One region of the Nonomuraea bangladeshensis genome, then DNA from elsewhere that is predicted to be linked to it. Evidence: riboswitches for the same ligand, from Rfam matches in the RefSeq annotation. Region 1 holds a riboswitch; each other region holds the start of a gene.

Region 1 (3,263 bases):
ACGCGTCCGCGAGGCCGCCCGCGATGGCCCGCACGCGCGGGCGCAGGGACTCGACCATGCGCGGCGTGAACGCCTTCGACACCAGCCGGCGCAGCCTCGTGTGCACCGGCGGCTCGACGTCCAGCATGCCCGCCCTGATCACCCGCCAGAACGGCTCCTGGAACTCCGGCTCCTGCTGCCTGCCGAACTCCTCGTGCGTGGCCACGTGCAGGTACGACCGGCCCAGGCGGCGGTCCCTGAGCAGGGCGTTGACGTCCGCGTGGCGGGAGACGAGCCACTGGTTCGTGGGCTCGTAGTAGCAGACGGGCCGCTCGCGCCGCAGCTCGTCGTAGACCGGGTACGGGTGGGCTACGAAATCCGGATTCCAGGGGTCAAAGCGCACTATTGCATCTTAGGAGGCTCCCCCTCCTGCTCGGCAGCCTCCACCTGCCGCTGCCTGGCGTTCTTGCTGCGCACCCGGATGTTCAGCAGCTCCACGACCACCGAGAACGCCATCGCGAAGTAGATGTAGCCCTTCGGGATGTGCTGGTCCAGCCCCTCGGCCACGAGCACCACGCCGATCAGCACCAGGAACGCCAGCGCCAGCATCTTGACGCTCGGGTGCTGGTCCACGAAACGGCTGATCGGCCCCGAGGCGAACAACATCACCAGCACCGCCACCACGACCGCCGCGATCATCACGCCGAGCTCGTCCACCATGCCGACCGCGGTGATGACCGAGTCCAGCGAGAAGACCACGTCCAGGACCATGATCTGCACGATCACCGACGTGAACGAGACGGCGGCGGCGTTCTTGCCGTCCTTGCCCGCCGGGCCGTCCATGGTGTGACCGATCTCGGTGACGCTCTTGCCGAGCAGGAAGAGCCCTCCCAGCAGCAGGATGAGGTCGCGCCCCGAGATCTCGTGCCCGAGCACCGTGAACAGCGGCTCGGTGAGCTGCACCACCCACGACAGGCCGAGCAGCAGGAGCAGCCGGCTGACCAGGGCCGCGGCCAGACCGAGCACCCGGGCCCTGTCGCGCTGCTCGGGCGGCAGCTTCCCGGCCAGGATGGAGATGAAGATGATGTTGTCGATCCCCAGGACGATCTCCAGGGTGACGAGGGTGAAGAAGCCGATCCAGATTTGGGGATCGGCGACCCAGTCCAACATCTGCATACCTCCGTGACACGCGGGCCGAGAACTTTTCGGGCACAACGCATTACCCGCCGCATAAGTTCACGGGCTTGCGTCCGGCCGCGGGGTGTCGGTTATAGTGCGGGCGTAGGTCATGAGTGCCAGCGACAAGCCCCGGCTAGCTGGCCGGCAACCCTCGCGTCCGCGGCGGGGTGCCCCGGGTGAAGACCTGGTCCGTCACGAGGTGTGGCGGGCAAGCGCGGGCTCCGAGGCCGTTTCCTGGGGTCCGATGACCCGAGGAGCAGTGCTGTGCCCACGCTGACGATCTTCAACGACGCCGCCGCCCCCGCCGAGGCCCCCGCCGCCGCCGCGCCGGAGAGCGCCCGGCCCATCCCCGCCGTGGTCGGGGCCGACCTGGAGGTGCCGGTCAAGGGCGGCCGCCTCGTCCGGTACGCCAACCTCGACTACGCCGCCAGCGCGCCCTGTCTCGAGCCGGTCAGCGCCGCCGTCGCCGCCGCGCTCCCGGCCTACTCCAGCGTCCACCGCGGCGCCGGCTACGCCTCCCAGCTCACCACCGCCAGGTACGAGCAGGCCCGCCACACCGTACGGGCGTTCGTCGGCGCCCGCCCCTCCGACGCCGTGATCTTCACCCGCAACACCACCGACGCCACCAACCTGCTGTCCCGCTGCCTGCCCGCCGGCACCACCGTCGTGGTCTTCGACACCGAGCACCACGCCTCGCTCCTGCCCTGGGGCGAGGCCGTCCGGCTGGCCCCGCCCGCCTTCCCCGGCGAGGCCGTACGGGCCGCCGACGAGGCGCTGGCCGCCATCGACGGGCCCAAGCTGCTCGTCGTCACCGCCGCCTCCAACGTCACCGGCGAGCTGTGGCCGATCGCCGCGCTGGCGCACATCGCGCACCGCCACGGGGCGCGCATCCTGGTGGACGCCGCGCAGCTCGTGCCGCACCGGCGGCTCAACCTGACCGCCCTGGACCTCGACTACGTGGCCTTCTCCGGGCACAAGCTGTACGCGCCGTTCGGCGCGGGGGCGCTGGTGGGACGCGGGGACTGGCTGGCGGGCGGGGAGCCGTACCTGAAGGGCGGCGGCGCGGTGCGCGCGGTGGGCGAGGAGGCCGAGTGGCACGAGGACCCCGAGCCGCGCCACGAGGCGGGCACCCCCAACGTGCTCGGCGCGATCGCGCTCGCCGCGGCCTGCGACGCGCTCAGCGCCACCGGCTGGACCGCGCTGGTGCGCGAGGAGGAGCGGCTGCTCGCGCGGCTGCGGGCCGGGCTCGCCACCATCGAGGGCGTACGCGAGCTGGCCCTGTGGGGTGACGACCACCCGCGCGTGGGCATCGTGTCGTTCACCGTGGACGGGCACACGGCGCGGGAGGTGGCCGAGGCGCTGTCCGGCGAGTACGGCATCGGGGTGCGCGACGGCAAGTTCTGCGCGCACCCGTTCGTCCGGCACCTGCTGGGCACGGCCGACGGCGGGTGCGAGGACGGCACGGCCTCGGCCGTACGGGCCTCCATCGGCATCGGGACCACGCAGGAGCACGTGGACCGGCTCATCGAGGCTCTGCGCGCCATCGTCTCCCGCTGACCGCGGGCGACCCGGGCGCCCGGTCAGCGGTTCGGCGGCTTGCGGTGCTCCGGCTGGTCCTCGGAGACCAGGGCGTCGATGTCGCGCATGTCCGCGTCGTCGAGGCCGCCCGCGTGGGTGCGCGGCGCGGCCGGCTGCCGGGGGGGCTCCGGCCGCTCGGCGGGCATCCCCGGCTCCGCGGGCGTCATCGGCCCCCCGGCGCCCGGCTGGTAGGCGCCCTCCGCGCCGCCGGGTCTGACGTTGACGTTGGACGGGCCCGGACCCATGGCCGGGCCGCGCCGGTGCTCGATCAGCTCGTCCTCGGCGACCCGCTGCCGCGCGCGGCGCCGGAAGATCGCGCCGAACAGCCCGTCCAGCCCGATCCGGCCGCCGCCGAGCGCCAGGAACAGCAGGCACAGCGCGCCGAGCGCGCCCGCCAGCTCCCATCCGCCCTCGCCCACCAGGACGCCCCTGTTCCCGTGCACGAAGACGATCGCGCCGATCATGTCGATCAGCAGCAGCAACGCCACCGGCCGCACCAGCAGCCCGAGAATGAGGAAGACGCCGCC
Region 2 (3,263 bases), on a different contig from region 1:
GAGCTTGGCGAGCACGTCACGAAGAGTCGCGCCTTCGCCACTCACTTCCGCGTTTCCGCCGGTGTAGGTGCGCAGAATGGTGGGAATCCGAACAGTAACGCTCATGGTTATCTCGCCTTTCCTGGTTGTCAGACAGCCGCGCGGAACGCGTCGAGAGACGGCTTGATCACGGCGGTGGGCCGCGACGACTCGCCGGCGATGGCGTCCAGCGTCTTCAGGCCGTCGCCGGTGTTGAGGACCACGGTCTCCGCCTCGGGGTCGAGCCGCCCCGTCTCGACGAGCTTCTTGAGCACGCCCACGGTGACGCCGCCCGCGGTCTCGGCGAAGATGCCCTCGGTCGAGGCCAGCAGCTTGATCGCGGCCACGACCTCGGCGTCGGTGACGTCCTCGACGGCCCCGCCGGTGCGCCGGGCGATGTCCAGCACGTACGGGCCGTCGGCCGGGTTGCCGATCGCCAGCGACTTCGCGATGGTGTTGGGCTTGACCGGCTGGACGACGTCGTGCCCCGCCTTGTAGGCCGCCGACACCGGCGAGCACCCGGCGGCCTGCGCCCCGAAGACCTTGTAGGGGGTGTCCTCGACCAGGCCCAGGGCGATGAGCTCCTTGAAGCCCTTGTCGATCTTGGTGAGCTGCGAGCCCGAGGCGATCGGGATGACGATCTGCTCAGGCAGCCGCCAGCCGAGCTGCTCGGCGATCTCGTACGCGAGCGTCTTGGAGCCCTCGGCGTAGTAGGGCCGCAGGTTGACGTTGACGAACCCCCACTTGTCGCCCAGCGGGTCGCCGATCAGCTCGGAGCAGAACCGGTTGACCTCGTCGTAGGTGCCGTCGATGCCGATCAGCTTGCCGCCGAACACCCGGGCCATGGCGATCTTCGCCTCTTCGAGGTCGGCCGGGATGAACACGCAGGCGTCGAGCCCGGCCCGCGCCGCTGCGGCGGTCACCGCGCCCGCGAGGTTGCCGGTGGAGGAGCAGGAGAGCGTGTGGAAGCCGAAGCTGCGCGCCGCCTCGACGGCGATGGCGACCACCCGGTCCTTGAAGGAGTGGGTGGGGTTGCCGGAGTCGTCCTTGACGTGCAGGGACTTGATGCCGAGCGCCCGCCCGAGGTTGCCCGCCCTGACCAGCTTCGTCCAGCCGGGGTTCATGTTGGGCTTGCTCGCGACGTCGACGGGGACCGGGAGCAGCGAGCGGTAGCGCCAGATGTTGGCCGGGCCCGCGGCGATGTCCTCGCGGGTCACCCGGCCGAACTCGTAGGCCGCTTCGAGCGGCCCGAAACACTCCAGGCACGCGAAGCTCGGCCCGAGCGGGTAACGGGCGCCGCACTCGCGGCAGGACAGAGCGACGGCAGGACCAAAGTCGTGCGACATGAAGCGAGGCCTTCCCTCATCTTCGCCCACGGCCACCTTGACCGCGAACCGGAATTGGCACCTTGTCCCGGTCGGCCTCGCCAGGTCGCGAGTCGAAAGCCGGGAGGGTTGCCGGGGCTTCGCAGGGCCGGTCCCTCCACCCCTCTGGATGAGCTGTATGAAGTTGTTGCACACGACTCTACCCGCCGAAGCGGCGGGAACGACCACCTGTCTCAAAGAATGAGACGGGGCGTCTCACCGATAGTCGTCACCCAGCGCCGCCTGGACGTACTTGCGCGCCTGGTGGATGCGCGACTTCGCGGTGCCCAGCGGGATGCCGAGCTGCTCGGCCACCTCGTTGTAGTCGAGCTGCACGATGTCGCGCAGGACCAGCGCCTGCGCGAGATCGGGCTTGTCGGCCTCCAGCGCCTCCATCGCGTCGAGCAGGTCGAGCCGCGAGCCGGCGATCACGCTGACCCGCCGCGCGTCGGGCTTCTGCGTCGGCAGCTCGTCGGAGGTCTGCTCGGCCGCCCTGCGCTTCAGCGACCGGTAGGTGGTGCGCGCGCAGTTGGCCGTCACGATGTGCAGCCAGGTGCTGAACCTGGCCCGCCCCTCGAAGCGGCCGATGTTGCGCGCCACCGCGAGCAGGGTGTCCTGCGACGCCTCCTCGGCATCCTGGTGGTACGGAAGAATCCGGGAGCAGTGGCGCATCACATCCGGCTCGATCCTGGCCAGCAACTCGCCGAGCGCGCGATGATCTCCAGCGGCGGCGGATCGGGCGAGTTCCTCGGTTAGCTCATCAAGCGCCATAGCTGCGATCCTATGATCGGAAGGAGCTTCGATGAACAGCGTCCTCGTGGCCTCCAACAGAGGGCCGGTCTCCTTCACCGTCTCCGACGACGGTGTTCTCATCATGAGACGGGGCGGCGGCGGTCTCGTCTCCGGGTTGTCCGGGGTCGCCAAGGACGACGGGGTCCTGTGGGTCTGCGCGGCGCTGTCCGACGACGACCGCGGCGCCGTGCGCCTGTCCCCCGGCGGCCGGCTCGACCAGGCCGGCTACGACACCGGGCCGCTGCGCATGCTCGACATCCCCGCGACCACGTTCCACCGCGCCTACAACGCCGTGGCCAACTCCACCCTGTGGTTCGTCAACCACCTGCTCTACGACATCCCCAACGCGCCCAGCTTCGGCATCCGCTTCGCCCGCGAGTGGGAGTCCTACCGCGACTACAACGGCGCCTTCGCGCTCGCCCTCGCCGAGGAGGCCGGCCACGGCGCCCGCGTGATGGTGCAGGACTACCACCTCACGCTCACCCCCGCCATGCTCAGGGCCGAGCGGCCCGACCTGCGCATCGCGCACTTCAGCCACACCCCGTGGGCGCCGCCCGAGTACTTCTCGCTGCTGCCCGACGAGGTGGCCGGCGAGGTCCTGGAGGGCATACTCGGCGCCGACCACGCCGGGTTCCTGGCCGAGCGGTGGGCGGCGGCGTTCATGGACTGCTGCGAGGCGGTGCTCGGGGCGGAGGTCGACCGGGCGGCCCGCAGCGTCACCCACGAGGGCCGCACCACCAGGATCGGCGTCCACAGCCTGGGGGTGGACGGCGCGGCGCTGTGGGAGCGGGCCGGCGAGCCCGACGTCGAGTCGCACATCACGGCGATCAGGGAGCAGGTCGGCGACCGCCGCCTCATCGTCCGCATCGACCGCACCGAGCTGTCGAAGAACATCGTGCGCGGCCTGGTGGCCTACGGCGAGTTCCTGGCCGCCCATCCCGAGTGGCACGGCCGCGTGGTGCACCTGGCCTTCGCCTACCCGAGCCGGCACGACCTGCCGGAATACCGCGAGTACACCGCCTCGGTGCAGCGCTGCGCCCAGGAGATCGAGAACGAGTTCGCCACCGAGGACTGGGACCCGCTCATCCT
Region 3 (3,263 bases), 210 kb from region 1:
GCGCGAACGCGGTCCGTACGAGGTGCAGGTTCAGCCACCGACGGCGGCTCTCCTCCCAGTCGGCGGGCAGGAGGTCGGGGTCCCAGGCGTCCGCCAGCCGGTTGAGCGGCTCCAGGCCCGCCAGGGTGAGGGCCACGGTGAGGATCACCAGGATCAGGGCGGCGGCGGTGAGGCCGAAGGCGAACCATCCGCGGGGCCACGACAGGGCGGCCGCGACGATCAGCGCCGCGATGCCGGCCAGCAGCAGCGGCGGCATGGCGCGGCCGTAGTCGACGTTGAGCGCCTGCCAGTACCGGACGTAGGCAGGTCCCGGCAGGCGGGCCACGGACGGGGCGAGGAGGACGAAGACGACGCCGCCCGCGTACAGGCCGATCAGCAGCAGCGCGACCATCCTGGCCGCGGTCAGCACCAAGGACATCGCATCTCCGGGAGTTGGGTATAGACAGACGCTTTCATTGGAAGGGCTTCTAGTCAATATGGTTCTGGGAGTATGGCTGGCGATGACTGAGCGGAAGAAGCGCCGTCCCTACTCCAGCGCTCTGCGACAGGAGCAGGCCGAGGCCACGCGGCAGAGGATCGCGGGCGCGGCGCGGGAACTCATGATCAGGAAGGGCTACGCGGACACGACCATGGCCGAGGTCGCCCGCGAGGCGGGGGTGGCGCTCCAGACGCTGTACACGTCCTCCCCCGGCGGCAAGCCCGCCCTGGCCAAGCTCGTCTACGACATCACGCTGGCCGGCGACGCCCGGCCCCTGCCGCAGAGCGACCGCCCCGAGGTCCAGGCGATCATCGACGAACCCGACCCCGCACGCAAGCTGGCCCGGTACGCCGCCATGGCCACCGGGATCCTCCGGCGCATCCAGCCCGTGCACCGCGTCCTGCGCGCGGCCGCCGCCGCTTCCCCGTCCGACGCGGGGCTCCAGGAGGTCCTGGCCGACATCGAACGTGAGCGGCTGAAGGGCAGCCACGGGCCGGCCCACCATCTGCACGCGCTCGGGGCCCTGCGGCCGGGCCTCACTCCTGCCAGGGCGGCCGAGCAGATCTACGTCCTCACCTCGACGGAGAACTTCGAGAAGCTGACCGAGGTCTGCGGGTGGAGCGAGGCCGAGTACGAGGAATGGCTGGCCGGGATCCTCGCGGCCACCCTCCTCCAGGCTTGACGCTGCCGGCGGTCGTTGGGAAGGATCGGTCTTCGACGATCATCCAGAGGATCTGAGGGGCCTGGCCCTGTGACGGTCCGGCAACCTGCCCAGCTCGGGCAAGGTGCCAACGCCAGGAACGATGAGGAAGGTCTGATGAGCGTTCAGCTCGACGTTCCCGTGCTCGCCGGTTCCCTGGTACGGCTGGAGCCGTTGACTATGGAACACGCGGCCGACCTGGCGGAGGCCGCCGAGGAGGACAGGGCGTCCTACGGGTTCACGCTGGTTCCCCGAGGGTCCGGGATGCGGGGGTATGTCGCGGCGCAGTTGGCCAGGGACGGGCTGACGCCGTTCGCCCAGATCCGCGTAGGTGACGGGAAAGCCGTGGGGTGCACCGCGTTCTGGGACCCGCGGCCGTGGCCGGACCGGCCGGACTCCCTACGGGCGATCGAGATCGGCTTCACCTGGCTCGCGGCGTCGGCGCAGGGCACCGGGATCAACGCCGAGGCGAAGCTGCTGCTGCTGGCGTACGCGTTCGAGAGCATCGGCGTCGCGCGGGTCGATCTGAAGACCGACGCCCGCAACCACCGGTGCCGACGTGCGCTGGAGCAGCTCGGCATCGGCTTCGAGGGGGTCCTTCGCAACTGGTCGATGTCGTGGGCGCCCGGCGAGGAGGGGATGCTGCGGGACTCGGCGATGTTCGCGGTGGTCTCGTCCGACTGGCCGGCCGTCCGGCGGACGCTCATGACCCGGCTGGCCTCGGCGTCGGCGCCTGGCCCGGGCCGAAGCGGTGGCGGTACTGCAGGGGGGTGAGGCCGATCCTGCGGCGCATCAGCGCGCGAAGGTTCGCGGCCGTGCCCAGGCCGGTGTGCCGGGCGACCGTCTCGAAGCGGGACTCGCCGCGTTCGATCAGCCGGCAGGCCAGGGCGAGGCGTTCCCCGGTCAGCCAGGCCAGCGGGGTGGTGCCCAGTTGCGCCTGGAAGCGGCGGTGCAGGGTGGCCGCGCTGACCGAGGCGCGGGCCGCGAGGTCGGACACCGTGAGCGGGGCGTCCAGGTGCTCCTGGGCCCAGGCGAGTACGGGCGCCAGGGACTCGTCAGGCACCTCGGGCACCGGCCGCTCCACGAACTGCCGCTGCCCGCCGTCGCGGTGGGCGGCGAAGACCAGCCGCCGGCTCACCGAGTTGGCGACCTCCGCGCCGTGGTCGCGGCGGACGATGTGCAGGCCGAGGTCGAGCGCGGCCGCGCTGCCCGCGGCGGTGAGGATGTCGCCGTCGTCCACGAACAGCACGTCCGTCTCAAGGCGGACGGAAGGGAAGCGGGCGCGGAAGGAGTCCGCCCACTGCCAGTGCGCGGTGGCCCGGCGCCCGTCGAGCACCCCGGCCTCGGCCAGGGTGAAGGCGCCGCTGCAGAAGCCGACCAGGCGGGCGCCACGCGCGTGCGCCCGGCGGACGGCGTCGAGCACGGCGGTTCTTCTGGGCACCTCGACATCGGGACGGTTCGGGACGATCAGGGTGTCCGCCGCGTCGGCCGCCTCCAGGCCGGCGACGCCCGTGAGGGTGAAGAACCCGTCCCGCATCAGGGTGCGCGGCTCGGGGGAGCACAGGCGGAAGTCGTACAGGTCGCGGCCGAGCTCGGGCCGACGGAGGCCGAAGACCTCGGTCGCGCAGCCCAGCTCGAAGGGGTTGGAGTTCTCGTCCACGATCACGACGACCCGGTGCGCGTCCGAGGCGGTGTGCGAGGATTCTTGCGGCATGTGCTATTCCTAGCACTCACGCCGGGCGGGTCCGGTGGGTCAGGATGCACTCGTGAACCTCGAACCCATCGCACTCAGCCAGGCCCTGGCCTCCTTCGACGCCCTGTGGAGCCCTCGGATCGTCACGCGGGTCAACGACTACGACGTACGCGTCGCGAAGGTCGAGGGCGAGCACGTCTGGCACGTCCACAACGACACCGACGAGTTCTTCCTGGTGCTCGACGGGGAGCTGGACATCGCGCTGCGCGAGCCCGGCGGGGAGCGTACGGTCCGGCTGCCCACGGGCTCGGTGTTCACCGTCCCGCGCGGCACGGAGCACCGGCCGTCCGCGCCCGCCGGGGCGGCGATCCTCATGTTCGAGCCCACCGGGA

Evidence for each region. Region 1 has a riboswitch for S-adenosylmethionine ahead of ABD292_RS31215 (aminotransferase class V-fold PLP-dependent enzyme). Riboswitches for the same ligand answer to the same signal wherever they lie in the genome.
Region 2: another riboswitch for S-adenosylmethionine. It lies ahead of thrC (threonine synthase); the one in region 1 lies ahead of ABD292_RS31215 (aminotransferase class V-fold PLP-dependent enzyme).
Region 3: another riboswitch for S-adenosylmethionine. It lies ahead of ABD292_RS32360 (GNAT family N-acetyltransferase); the one in region 1 lies ahead of ABD292_RS31215 (aminotransferase class V-fold PLP-dependent enzyme).

Annotation. Positions count from the first base shown of each region.
Region 1 is NZ_BAAAMV010000009.1:408,346-411,608, forward strand. Features, by position in the region: gene ABD292_RS31205 (cytochrome P450) at 1-382, opposite strand, end outside; gene ABD292_RS31210 (TerC family protein) at 382-1,149, opposite strand; SAM riboswitch class IV at 1,264-1,379, shown strand; gene ABD292_RS31215 (aminotransferase class V-fold PLP-dependent enzyme) at 1,423-2,715, shown strand; gene ABD292_RS31220 (DoxX family protein) at 2,739-3,263, opposite strand, start outside.
Region 2 is NZ_BAAAMV010000027.1:27,189-30,451, reverse strand. Features, by position in the region: gene ABD292_RS48320 (MoaD/ThiS family protein) at 1-105, opposite strand, end outside; gene thrC (threonine synthase) at 129-1,364, opposite strand; SAM riboswitch class I at 1,378-1,519, opposite strand; gene ABD292_RS48310 (RNA polymerase sigma factor) at 1,599-2,153, opposite strand; gene ABD292_RS48305 (alpha,alpha-trehalose-phosphate synthase (UDP-forming)) at 2,185-3,263, shown strand, end outside.
Region 3 is NZ_BAAAMV010000009.1:620,656-623,918, forward strand. Features, by position in the region: gene ABD292_RS32350 (anthrone oxygenase family protein) at 1-418, opposite strand, end outside; gene ABD292_RS32355 (TetR/AcrR family transcriptional regulator) at 501-1,160, shown strand; SAM riboswitch class I at 1,197-1,302, shown strand; gene ABD292_RS32360 (GNAT family N-acetyltransferase) at 1,296-1,952, shown strand; gene ABD292_RS32365 (GlxA family transcriptional regulator) at 1,882-2,892, opposite strand; gene ABD292_RS32370 (cupin domain-containing protein) at 2,945-3,263, shown strand, end outside.